One region of the Streptomyces sp. DSM 106670 genome, then DNA from elsewhere that is predicted to be linked to it. Evidence: predicted binding sites of a transcription regulator. Region 1 holds the regulator's gene; the other holds the start of a gene.
What was found. Region 1 encodes HspR, which represses chaperone genes until heat shock. Its sites were predicted from a motif close to TTGAGNNNNNNNNNCTCAA; they were not measured.
Positions count from the first base shown of each region.

Region 2: lon (endopeptidase La) is a predicted target of HspR. The motif match lies at 2,895-2,913, and genes of this name have one in related genera.

Region 1 covers NZ_CM147704.1:4,392,442-4,397,992, forward strand. Annotated here, with positions in the region: gene dnaK (molecular chaperone DnaK) at 1-949, shown strand, start outside; gene grpE (nucleotide exchange factor GrpE) at 946-1,599, shown strand; gene dnaJ (molecular chaperone DnaJ) at 1,696-2,883, shown strand; gene ACSMXR_RS19500 (heat shock protein transcriptional repressor HspR) at 2,885-3,337, shown strand; gene ACSMXR_RS19505 (hypothetical protein) at 3,433-3,957, opposite strand; gene ACSMXR_RS19510 (helix-turn-helix transcriptional regulator) at 4,096-5,100, opposite strand; gene ACSMXR_RS19515 (hypothetical protein) at 5,210-5,458, shown strand; gene ACSMXR_RS19520 (Rieske (2Fe-2S) protein) at 5,455-5,551, shown strand, end outside.
Region 2 covers NZ_CM147704.1:5,805,866-5,811,416, reverse strand. Annotated here, with positions in the region: gene ACSMXR_RS25915 (polysaccharide deacetylase family protein) at 1-332, shown strand, start outside; gene lon (endopeptidase La) at 455-2,872, opposite strand; gene ACSMXR_RS25905 (spermidine synthase family protein) at 3,135-3,845, shown strand; gene ACSMXR_RS25900 (response regulator transcription factor) at 4,081-4,818, shown strand; gene ACSMXR_RS25895 (HAMP domain-containing sensor histidine kinase) at 4,815-5,551, shown strand, end outside.

The DNA of each region.
Region 1 (5,551 bases):
GATCGACCACGTCGTTCTCGTCGGTGGCTCCACCCGTATGCCCGCCGTCGCCGAGCTCGTCAAGGAGCTGACCGGCGGCCAGGAGGCCAACAAGGGTGTGAACCCGGACGAGGTCGTCGCCATCGGCGCCTCGCTCCAGGCCGGTGTCCTCAAGGGCGAGGTCAAGGACGTCCTGCTCCTCGACGTCACCCCGCTGTCCCTCGGCATCGAGACCAAGGGAGGGATCATGACCAAGCTCATCGAGCGCAACACCACGATCCCGACCAAGCGTTCCGAGATCTTCACGACGGCCGAGGACAACCAGCCGTCCGTGCAGATCCAGGTCTACCAGGGCGAGCGCGAGATCGCGGCGTACAACAAGAAGCTCGGGATGTTCGAGCTGACCGGTCTGCCGCCGGCCCCGCGCGGTGTGCCGCAGATCGAGGTCGCCTTCGACATCGACGCCAACGGCATCATGCACGTCGCCGCCAAGGACCTCGGCACCGGCAAGGAGCAGAAGATGACCGTCACCGGCGGCTCCTCGCTGCCGAAGGACGAGGTCAACCGGATGCGCGAAGAGGCCGAGAAGTACGCGGAGGAGGACCACGCCCGCCGCGAGGCCGCCGAGTCGCGCAACCAGGGCGAGCAGCTCGTCTACCAGACGGAGAAGTTCCTCAAGGACAACGAGGACAAGGTCCCCGCTGACGTCAAGACGGAGGTGGAGACCGCTGTCGGCGAGCTGAAGGAGAAGCTCAAGGGCGAGGACTCCGCCGAGATCCGTACGGCCACCGAGAAGGTCGCGGCCGTCTCCCAGAAGCTGGGCCAGGCGATGTACGCCAACGCCCAGGCCGAGGGTGCGACCCCGGGCGCCGAGGCCCCGGGCGACGGTCAGGCCAAGGCCGCCGACGACGACGTCGTCGACGCCGAGATCGTGGACGACGAGAAGGACACCAAGGGCGGTGCGGCGTGACCGAGGAGACTCCGGGCTTCGAGGAGAAGCCCGACGTCCCCTCCGGCGCCACCCCTGATGACGCCGAGCCGAAGGCTGCCGCACCCTCCGAGGAGGAGGCGGCGGCCCCGGCCGGGGACACCGACCCGAGCGTCGGTCTGACCGCACAGCTGGACCAGGTACGCACCGCGCTCGGCGAGCGCACCGCGGACCTCCAGCGGCTGCAGGCCGAGTACCAGAACTACCGCCGCCGCGTCGAGCGGGACCGGGTGACGGTCAAGGAGATCGCTGTCGCGAACCTCCTGTCCGAGCTCCTGCCCGTGCTCGACGACGTCGGCCGCGCGCGGGAGCACGGCGAGCTGGTCGGCGGCTTCAAGTCGGTCGCCGAATCGCTGGAGACCACCGTCGCGAAGCTGGGCCTCCAGCAGTTCGGCAAGGAGGGCGAGCCCTTCGACCCGACGATCCACGAGGCCCTGATGCACAGCTACGCGCCGGACGTCACCGAGACGACCTGCGTGGCGATCCTGCAGCCGGGGTATCGCATCGGCGAGCGCACCATCCGCCCCGCGCGGGTGGCCGTCGCCGAGCCGCAGCCGGGCGCCACGCCCGCCGCGGCGAAGGAAGAGAAGAAGGCAGATGACGAGGAGAGCGGTGGCACCGAGGAGGTCTGACGGCAACGCGTCTGATCACCACGGTGCACACCGACCGGCCCGGCGGCCGGCCCACGGGCCGGCCGCTCGGCCGATCGTCCGGAAGGAGGGACGTCGATGAGCACGAAGGACTTCGTCGAGAAGGACTACTACAAGGTCCTCGGCGTCCCGAAGGACGCCACCGACGCCGAGGTCAAGAAGGCGTACCGGAAGCTCGCCCGCGAGTTCCACCCGGACGCCAACAAGGGTGACGCCAAGGCGGAGGAGCGCTTCAAGGAGATCTCCGAGGCGAACGACGTCCTCGGTGACCCCAAGAAGCGCAAGGAGTACGACGAGGCGCGCGCACTCTTCGGCAACGGCGGCTTCCGGGCCGGCCCCGGTGGTGCGGGCGGCAACTTCAACTTCGACCTGGGCGACCTCTTCGGCGGAGGCGCCCCGGGCGGCGGACAGGGCGGTGCGGGCGGCGGCTTCGGCGGCGGCGGTCTCGGCGACGTTTTCGGCGGGCTGTTCAACCGCGGCGGCACCGGCACCCGGGTCCAGCCGAAGCGCGGCCAGGACATCGAGTCCGAGGTGACGCTCAGCTTCACCGAGGCGGTCGACGGGGCCACGGTCCCGCTGCGGATGTCCAGCCAGGCGCCCTGCAAGGCGTGTTCCGGCACCGGCGACAAGAACGGCACCCCCAGGGTCTGCCCGACCTGTGTCGGCACCGGCCAGGTCTCGCGCGGCAGCGGCGGCGGCTTCTCGCTCACCGACCCCTGCGTCGACTGCAAGGGCCGGGGCCTCATCGCCCAGGACCCCTGCGACGTCTGCAAGGGCAGCGGCCGGGCGAAGTCGGCGCGCACCATGCAGGTGCGGATTCCGGCGGGCGTCTCCGACGGCCAGCGGATCCGGCTGCGCGGCAAGGGCGGTGCGGGCGAACGCGGCGGTCCGGCCGGCGATCTGTACGTCGTCGTCCACGTCGACGCCCACCCGGTCTTCGGCCGCAAGGGCGACAACCTCACGGTCACCGTGCCCGTCACGTACCCGGAGGCGACGCTCGGCGGCGAGGTCAAGGTCCCCACCCTCGGCGGTCCGCCGGTCACCCTGAAACTTCCCGCCGGCACCCCCAACGGGCGTACGATGCGCGCCCGGGGCAAGGGTGCGGTGCGCAAGGACGGCACCCGCGGCGACCTGCTGGTCACCGTGGAGGTCGCGGTCCCCAGGGACCTGGGCCAGGAGGCCAGGGACGCCCTGGAGGCCTACCGGAAGGCGACCGCGGACGAGGACCCGCGGGCGGAACTGTTCCAGGCTGCGAAGGGAGCTTGAGATGGACGGCCGTCGACGCAATCCGTACCAGCTGACCGATGAGACCCCGGTGTACGTGATCTCGATCGCGGCCCAGCTCTCGGGCCTTCACCCGCAGACGCTGCGCCAGTACGACCGTCTCGGCCTGGTCTCCCCGGACCGTACGGCCGGGCGCGGCCGGCGCTACTCGGCCCGTGACATCGAGTTGCTGCGCACCGTGCAGCAGCTGTCGCAGGACGAGGGCATCAACCTCGCGGGCATCAAGCGGATCATCGAGCTGGAGAACCAGGTGGCCGCGCTCCAGCAGCGCGTCGCCGAGCTCTCGGCGGCGGTGGACGGTGCGGCGGTCGCCATGCAGCAGCGCGAGGCCCAGGTGCACGCCTCGTACCGCCGGGACCTGGTGCCGTACCAGGACGTGCAGCAGACCAGCGCGCTGGTGGTCTGGCGGCCGAAGCCGAAGCGGCCGACGGACTAGCGGGGGACCCTTCAGCGGTCGCCGACGGGGCCGGGAGAGCGTTCAGTCGCTCTCCCGGCCCCGTCCGCGTGTCCGGGGGCGTGGGGCGGCGGGGCCTACGGCAGGAACTCGCTGATCGCTTCGACCGCCATCATCCACATCGGCTGGCCGCCGGTGCCGAACGCGGCGGCCAGGGCGTAACCGATCGCCGCGTCGAGCGGCTCGACGGCGGCCCCGTCGCGCCACTCGGCGATCACCCGCCGGTCGCCGTTCGAGGAGAAGTCCCCGATGTGCTTGCCGTCGCGGGTCAGCCGGCTGCTCGGGATCGAGTCGGGCACGAGGCGGTAGGACGTACCCGCGCAGCGGACGTCGACCCGGTAGGAGCGGCGGCGGAGCTTGCCCTTCCCGGGCTTGATCGTCGCGTCCCGGCCGTCGACGGTGAGGGTGAGCCGGCGCGGGTCGCGGGTGCCGATGACGATGTGGTCGTCGGCCTCGGCGCCGGGGGCGCGGGTGAGGACGACGCGGGGGATTCCCTCGCCGCTCACGATGAGCATCTCGTCCTGCTCGCCGGTGAGTTCGACCAGGATGTCCCCGTGGTGGTCGTCCTCGACGGCGGCGGGCAGGGGGGTGGTGTCGGTCATCCGGTCTTCGTGGTCCTTCGGTCGCGCGGGAGATGTTCGCCAGGTCGGTCAGGACTGGCGTTCGGAATTCTCGCAGGACGCGACGGCGGCGGCCCGGCCCGCCCCGAGCGGGCGTCCGGGAGGATCACGTCCGGGTCGTCAGGAATCCGCTTCCAGGATTCCCGACCGCGCGATCAGATAGCCGAGTTGCGCCCGGCTGTTACTGCCGAGCGCGGCGCTGAGTTTGGCTATGTGGGCGCGGCAGGTGCGGACGTTCATCCCGAGGCGGCGGGCGATGGCCTCGTCGACGTGCCCCTCGACCAGCAGTTTGGCGATGGAGTGCCGTACGCCGGAGATGCCTTCCGGGCCCGGGTCGTAAGGAATCTGATCCTGCAGAGGGACCGCGCGTTGCCAGAACTGTTCGAAGACCCTGACGAGATATTTCACGATGCCGGGATGGCGCAGTTCGAGGGCCACGCTCCGGTCGTCCGTGGCCGGGATGAACGCGACGGTGTGGTCGAAGATCATGAGGCGTTCTATGAGTTCTTCGAGAGTCCGGATCTCCATCTTGCTCTCCGCCATGCGGGCGACGTAGTTGAGAGTCCCCTGACTGTGGCGGACGGTGTGCTGATAGAGGGTGCGCATGGAGACGCCGCGCTCGATGAGCGTGTTTCCGCGCTCCATGGCGATGTTCAGCGCGTCTTCGCTCCGCCCGCCTCCGGGCTGGATGGTGAGCACCTCCGACTGGCACTCCGAGAGGGCGAGCGCTATGGAGGCGTTGATGCGGTTGACGCCTTCGAGGACCGTGATCGCGTGAGTGATCGGTGGAGCCTGGGTGCTGACGGCCATGAAGGGCTCGAACGCCTCGGTGAGTTCCACCGAGAGTCGTCTTCGCTCCTGGATCTCCCGCTCGATGGGGTGAAGTCGTTGCGTGAGAGCCGCATACGCCGGTACCGGACGCAACCATGTGGGATCGTCGGGGTCGGGATGCAGTAGGGCGAGCTCCAGCAGGCACGGCGCTGCTTCCGCTTCGGCGCGGGCTATCTTTCCCACGCTCAGCGCGCTCGTGTAGAGCCGCGCCCCCTCGTCGCACAAAGTGGTGACAGAGTGGGGATGTGTCGCTTTTGTTCTATTCGTGGTCAATTCTCCACCCCCCAGGAACATGCATCAGCAGGAACATGATGCATCGATTCTGTGGTTTGACGTGCCTTGATGAGCCATCGTCTTGTCATGCGGGGGAGAGGAAACCTTGGAAGTGAGGACGAAGCCCACTATGAGTAAGAAAATGCTTCGCTCGGTGCTTGCCGTGGCCTTCTCCGCCGGGCTGGTCTCCGTGGCTCTCGGGGCCCTGAGCCTGGAAGGAGATGGCGACCGTGCGATCGGAGTCTCGTCGCATGCCGCACCGCCGCCTGACCTGGCCTGGGATACGGCGCCTGCGAAGCAGGCGGGAGCCGCTGAAGGCATCGGCGTGCCGCCCGACATGGGCTGGGACTTTGCCCCGGTCGAAACGGACCGCGCATGAGCACCCCGCCGGACGACCGCACCTTCCGGCGTGAGATGGCTACGGCCTATCGCTCAGGGTGGCATTTCATCGATCTGCTCACGGCCCTCCCCC
Region 2 (5,551 bases), 1.4 Mb from region 1:
TCACCGGCAAGAAGCCCCGGCTGATGCGCCCGCCGCAGGGCCGCACCGACGACACGGTCTCGGAGATCAGCAAGGACCTGGGACTCTCCCAGGTGCTGTGGAGCGCCACCGCCAAGGACTACTCGACCAACGACTCGGCGCTGATCAAGAAGCGGATCCTGGACCAGGCCAGCAAGGACGGCATCATCCTGCTCCACGACATCTACCGGGGTACCGTGCCCGCCGTGCCCGGGATCATCGACGCGCTCCAGAAGGACGGCTACACCTTCGTGACCGTCCCCGAGCTGATGGCCCCCGCCGAGCCGGAGCCGGGCACGATCTACCGCCCCTGAGCCGCGGCCCGACGACCGGCCGGCCCTCACGGCACGCGGAACGGCCCGCCCCCCGTTGACTCGGGAAGCGGGCCGTCCGTACCGGTCGCGCACCTGATGCCGCGCCCGTCACTGCGTGGCGGTCAGGCCGCGGCCGGGATCCTCTCCGCCGGGGCCGAGGCCGGGGCGAGGGCGATCTCCAGCACCTGGCGGACGTCGGTGACCGGGTGGACGTCCAGCTTCTCCAGCACCTCGGCCGGCACGTCGTCCAGGTCGGCCTCGTTGCGCTGGGGGATCACCACCGTGGTGATGCCCGCGCGGTGGGCCGCCAGCAGCTTCTGCTTGAGGCCGCCGATCGGCAGCACCCGTCCGGTCAGCGACACCTCACCGGTCATCGCCACATCCGTACGGACGAGGCGTCCGGAGAGCAGCGAGGCCAGGGCGGTCGTCAGGGTGATACCGGCGCTCGGGCCGTCCTTCGGGACCGCGCCGGCCGGGAAGTGGATGTGCACACCCCGGTCCTTGAGGTCCGCGACCGGCAGCTCCAGCTCCGCGCCGTGCGACCGCAGGAAGCTCAGCGCGATCTGCGCCGACTCCTTCATGACGTCGCCGAGCTGACCGGTCAGGGTCAGTCCGGACGCCCCGGTCTCCGGGTCGGCGAGTGACGCCTCGACGAAGAGGACGTCACCGCCCGCCCCGGTCACCGCGAGCCCGGTGGCCACGCCCGGCACCGCGGTGCGGCGCTCGGCCGGGTCCTGGGCGGACTCGGGCACGTGGTGCGGTCGGCCGATGAGGCCGCGCAGATCCGCGTCGGTCACCGTGAACGGCAGCTCGCGGTCGCCCAGTTCGTGCTGGGCCGCGACCTTGCGGAGCAGCCGGGCGACGGCCCGCTCCAGATTCCGTACGCCCGCCTCGCGGGTGTACTCGCCGGCCAGCTTGCGCAGCGCCGACTCCTCCAGAGCGACCTCGTCCTTCTCCAGACCCGCTCGCTCCAGCTGGCGCGGGAGCAGGTGGTCCCGGGCGATGACGACCTTCTCGTCCTCGGTGTAGCCGTCGAGGCGGACCAGCTCCATGCGGTCGAGCAGGGCCTCCGGGATGGCTTCGAGCACATTGGCCGTGGCCAGGAAGACGACGTCGCTGAGGTCGAGCTCGACCTCCAGGTAGTGGTCGCGGAAGGTGTGGTTCTGCGCCGGGTCGAGGACTTCGAGGAGGGCGGCGGCCGGGTCGCCCCGGAAGTCGGAGCCGACCTTGTCGATCTCGTCGAGCAGGACGACCGGGTTCATCGAACCGGCCTCCTTGATGGCCCGCACGATGCGTCCGGGGAGCGCGCCCACGTACGTACGCCGGTGGCCGCGGATCTCCGCCTCGTCCCGGACACCGCCGAGCGCGACACGGACGAACTTACGGCCCATGGCGTGCGCGACGGACTCGCCGAGCGAGGTCTTGCCGACGCCGGGCGGGCCGACCAGGGCGAGCACGGCGCCGCCACGGCGGCCGCCCACGACACCGAGACCGCGGTCGGCACGGCGCTTGCGCACCGCCAGGTACTCGGTGATGCGTTCCTTCACGTCGGCCAGGCCGGCGTGCTCGGCGTCCAGGACCTCCTGGGCGCCGCGGATGTCGTAGGCGTCCTCGGTCCGCTCGGTCCACGGCAGTTCGAGGACGGTGTCCAGCCAGGTGCGGATCCAGGAGCCCTCGGGCGACTGGTCGCTGGAGCGCTCCAGCTTCTCGACCTCCTTGAGCGCGGCCTCGCGGACGTGCTCGGGCAGGTCGGCGGCCTCGACACGGGCCCGGTAGTCGTCGGACTCGTCCTCCGGGTCGCCGTTGAGCTCGGCGAGTTCCTTGCGTACGGCGTCCAGCTGGCGGCGCAGCAGGAATTCGCGCTGCTGCTTGTCGACGCCGTCCTGGACGTCCTTGGCGATGGACTCGGCCACGTCCTGTTCGGCGAGGTGCTCGCTCAGCCACTGGATGGCGAGCTTCAGCCGGGCGACCGGGTCCACGGTCTCCAGGAGCTGGACCTTCTGGGCGGTGGAGAGGAACGGCGAGTATCCGGAGTTGTCGGCGAGCGCGGAGACGTCGTCGATCTGCTGGACCCGGTCCACGACCTGCCAGGCGCCGCGCTTCTTCAGCCAGCTGGTGGCGAGCGCCTTGTACTCCTTGACGAGCTCGGCGGCGGATCCGGGCAGCGGGTCCGGGGCGGCGACGTCGAGGACGGTGCCCTCGACCCAGAGCGCCCGGCCGGGGCCACTGGTCCCGGCGCCGATGCGGACCCGGTCCCGGGCCCGGATGAGCGCGCCCGGGTCGCCGTCCGACAGGCGTCCGACCTGCTCGACGGTGCCGAGGACGCCGGTCCCCGTGTACGTACCGTCGATCCGCGGGACCAGCAGCACCTCGGGCTTTCCGCCGCCGGGACGGGCGGCGGCCTGCGCGGCCTCGACGGCGGCGCGGACCTCGGTGTCGGACAGGTCGAGCGGCACCACCATGCCGGGCAGGACGACCTCGTCGTCGAGCGGCAGCACGGGCAGGTCGATCGGTGTGAACGCCTGGGACTCGTTAGTCATGATCTCCCCTTCGGCAGGCAAGTTGAGCTATGTGGACTCAATGCTCCTGAGCCGCCGAATGTTCCCCATGGTCTGTTCGCTCTGAGCGATCAGCCGCTCGGGGCTTCCGCCCGTCTACGGGAGCACCGCGGGGCGGACGCTTGTTCCCCGTGCCCGGAGCGGGGAACCCGCTGGCACTCGGCGCGGGCGGCGGGACAGGATGGCGGACACCGACCACCACGACCGGAGACCGGAGAGACCCACGATGTCTGCGACGGCCGCGATGCCCTCGACGCCCGCCCCCGATCCGTTGCCGACGCGCCCGGCCGACTCCCCCGTCGTCCTCGACCGCCGCGAGGGTCCGTTCGGCGAGGTCGTGCTGCGGGAGCGCGGGGAGCACTTCGAGATCATCGCCAACGGCTGCTTCCTGATGGACACCTCCGACGGGCGCTCCGAGCGGCTGCTGATCGACGCCGCGCTCGCCGCGCTGCCCGCCGGGCGGACGGGCCCCTCGGTGCTGATCGGCGGCCTGGGCGTCGGCTTCTCCCTGGTGCGGGCCGCCGAGGAGGAGCGCTGGGGGCGGATCTCGGTCGTGGAGCGGGAGCAGGCGATCGTGGACTGGCACCGGGACGGGCCGCTGGACCGGATCTCCGGGCCGGCGCTGGCGGACCCGCGGACCGAGATCCTGCACACGGATCTCGTGGCCCACCTCCGTACGGCCACGGAGCGTTACGACGCGCTCTGCCTGGACATCGACAACGGGCCCGACTGGACCGTCACGGAGGACAACGGAAGCCTCTACTCCGCCGCCGGTCTGGCGCACTGCCACGACCGGCTGACCCCGGGCGGCGTGCTCGCCGTCTGGTCCGCGCAGCCGTCGCCGGCCTTCGAACAGGCGTTGCGGAATGCCGGGTTCAGCGGGGTTAGGACGGAAGAGGTGGCCGTTGCCCGAGGTGTGCCCGACGTGGTCCATCTCGCACTCCGGGCCGTCTGAACCCCCCTCCCGGTATGCGGGACCCGGTGGTGGCACGGGCCAACCGGCACAAGGGCGACGATCCGGTTGCCCGGTGGGTGTGAACTCGTCCCTCCGGGGCAACACCCTGCGTAGCCGGGAGCCCTCCGCTGCCTTTACGCTGCTGACCGGCACACGGGATCACCCACGAAATCCACGAGCGAAGACCGTGCCTTGCGGGGGAATGGCTCCCGCGAGAACGGGCAGGGGCGGGGCGATGGAACAGACACACACCACCCACAACGGCGTCGCGGCCACCCCGGGGGCTCAGCGCCGGGTGCTGGTGGTCGAGGACGACGCCACGATCGTCGACGCCATTTCCGCCCGGCTGCGGGCGGAGGGCTTCCTGGTGCAGACCGCGCTGGACGGCCCCGCGGCCGTGGACGCGGCCGAGGCCTGGCAGCCCGACCTGATGGTGCTCGACATCATGCTTCCGGGCTTCGACGGCCTGGAGGTCTGCCGCCGGGTGCAGGCGCAGCGTCCGGTGCCGGTGCTGATGCTCACCGCACGCGACGACGAGACCGACATGCTGGTCGGGCTCGGGGTCGGCGCCGACGACTACATGACCAAGCCGTTCTCCATGCGGGAGCTGGCCGCCCGGGTGCACGTGCTGCTGCGCCGGGTGGAGCGGGCCGCGCTGGCCGCCGTGACCCCGCGCAGCGGGATACTGCGTCTGGGTGAGCTGGAGATCGACCACGCGCAGCGCCGGGTCCGGGTGCGCGCGGAGGACGTCCACCTCACGCCGACCGAGTTCGACCTGCTGGTCTGCCTCGCCAACACCCCGCGCGCCGTGCTCTCCCGGGAGCAGCTGCTCGCCGAGGTGTGGGACTGGGCTGACGCCTCGGGCACCCGTACGGTCGACAGCCACATCAAGGCGCTGCGCCGGAAGATCGGCGCGGAGCGGATCCGTACCGTGCACGGTGTGGGCTACGCCCTGGAGACTCCGGCGCCATGACCTGGCCAGGGCCCGGAATGCGGCCCTTCTCCATCAAGGCCAAGCTGGGCACGCTCGTCGTGGTCTCGGTGTTCATCACCACCGGGCTGCTGATCGTCGCCCTGCGGACCCGGACCGAGTTCCAGTTCATCACCGTGTTCTCGGTGATCGCGACGCTGCTGATCACGCAGTTCGTGGCGCACGGTCTGACCGCGCCGCTGGACGAGATGAGAGCGGTGGCCCGGTCCATCTCGCACGGCGACTACACGCGCCGGGTGAGCGGCGCCGGGCGGCGGGACGAGCTGGGCGACCTGGCGCAGACGATCAACCGCATGGCGGACGATCTGGAGGCGGAGGACCGGCACCGGAAAGAGCTGGTCGCCAATGTCAGCCATGAGCTGCGTACGCCCATCGCGGCGCTGCGAGCCGTGCTGGAGAACGTGGTGGACGGGGTGTCCGCCGCCGATCCGGAGACGATGCGCACGGCGCTGAAACAGACGGAGCGGCTGGGCCGGCTGGTCGAGACGCTGCTGGACCTGTCGCGCCTGGACAACGGGGTGGTGGCGCTCAAGGCACGCCGTTTCGAGGTGTGGCCGTATCTCTCGGGCGTACTGAAAGAGGCCAATCTCGCGGCCTCCCAGCGACGCCTGTCGTCGGGCTCGGGCAATCACTCCCGTACGGACGTCCATCTGCACCTGGACGTCTCGCCGCCGGAGCTCACCGCGCACGCGGACGCGGAGCGGCTGCACCAGGT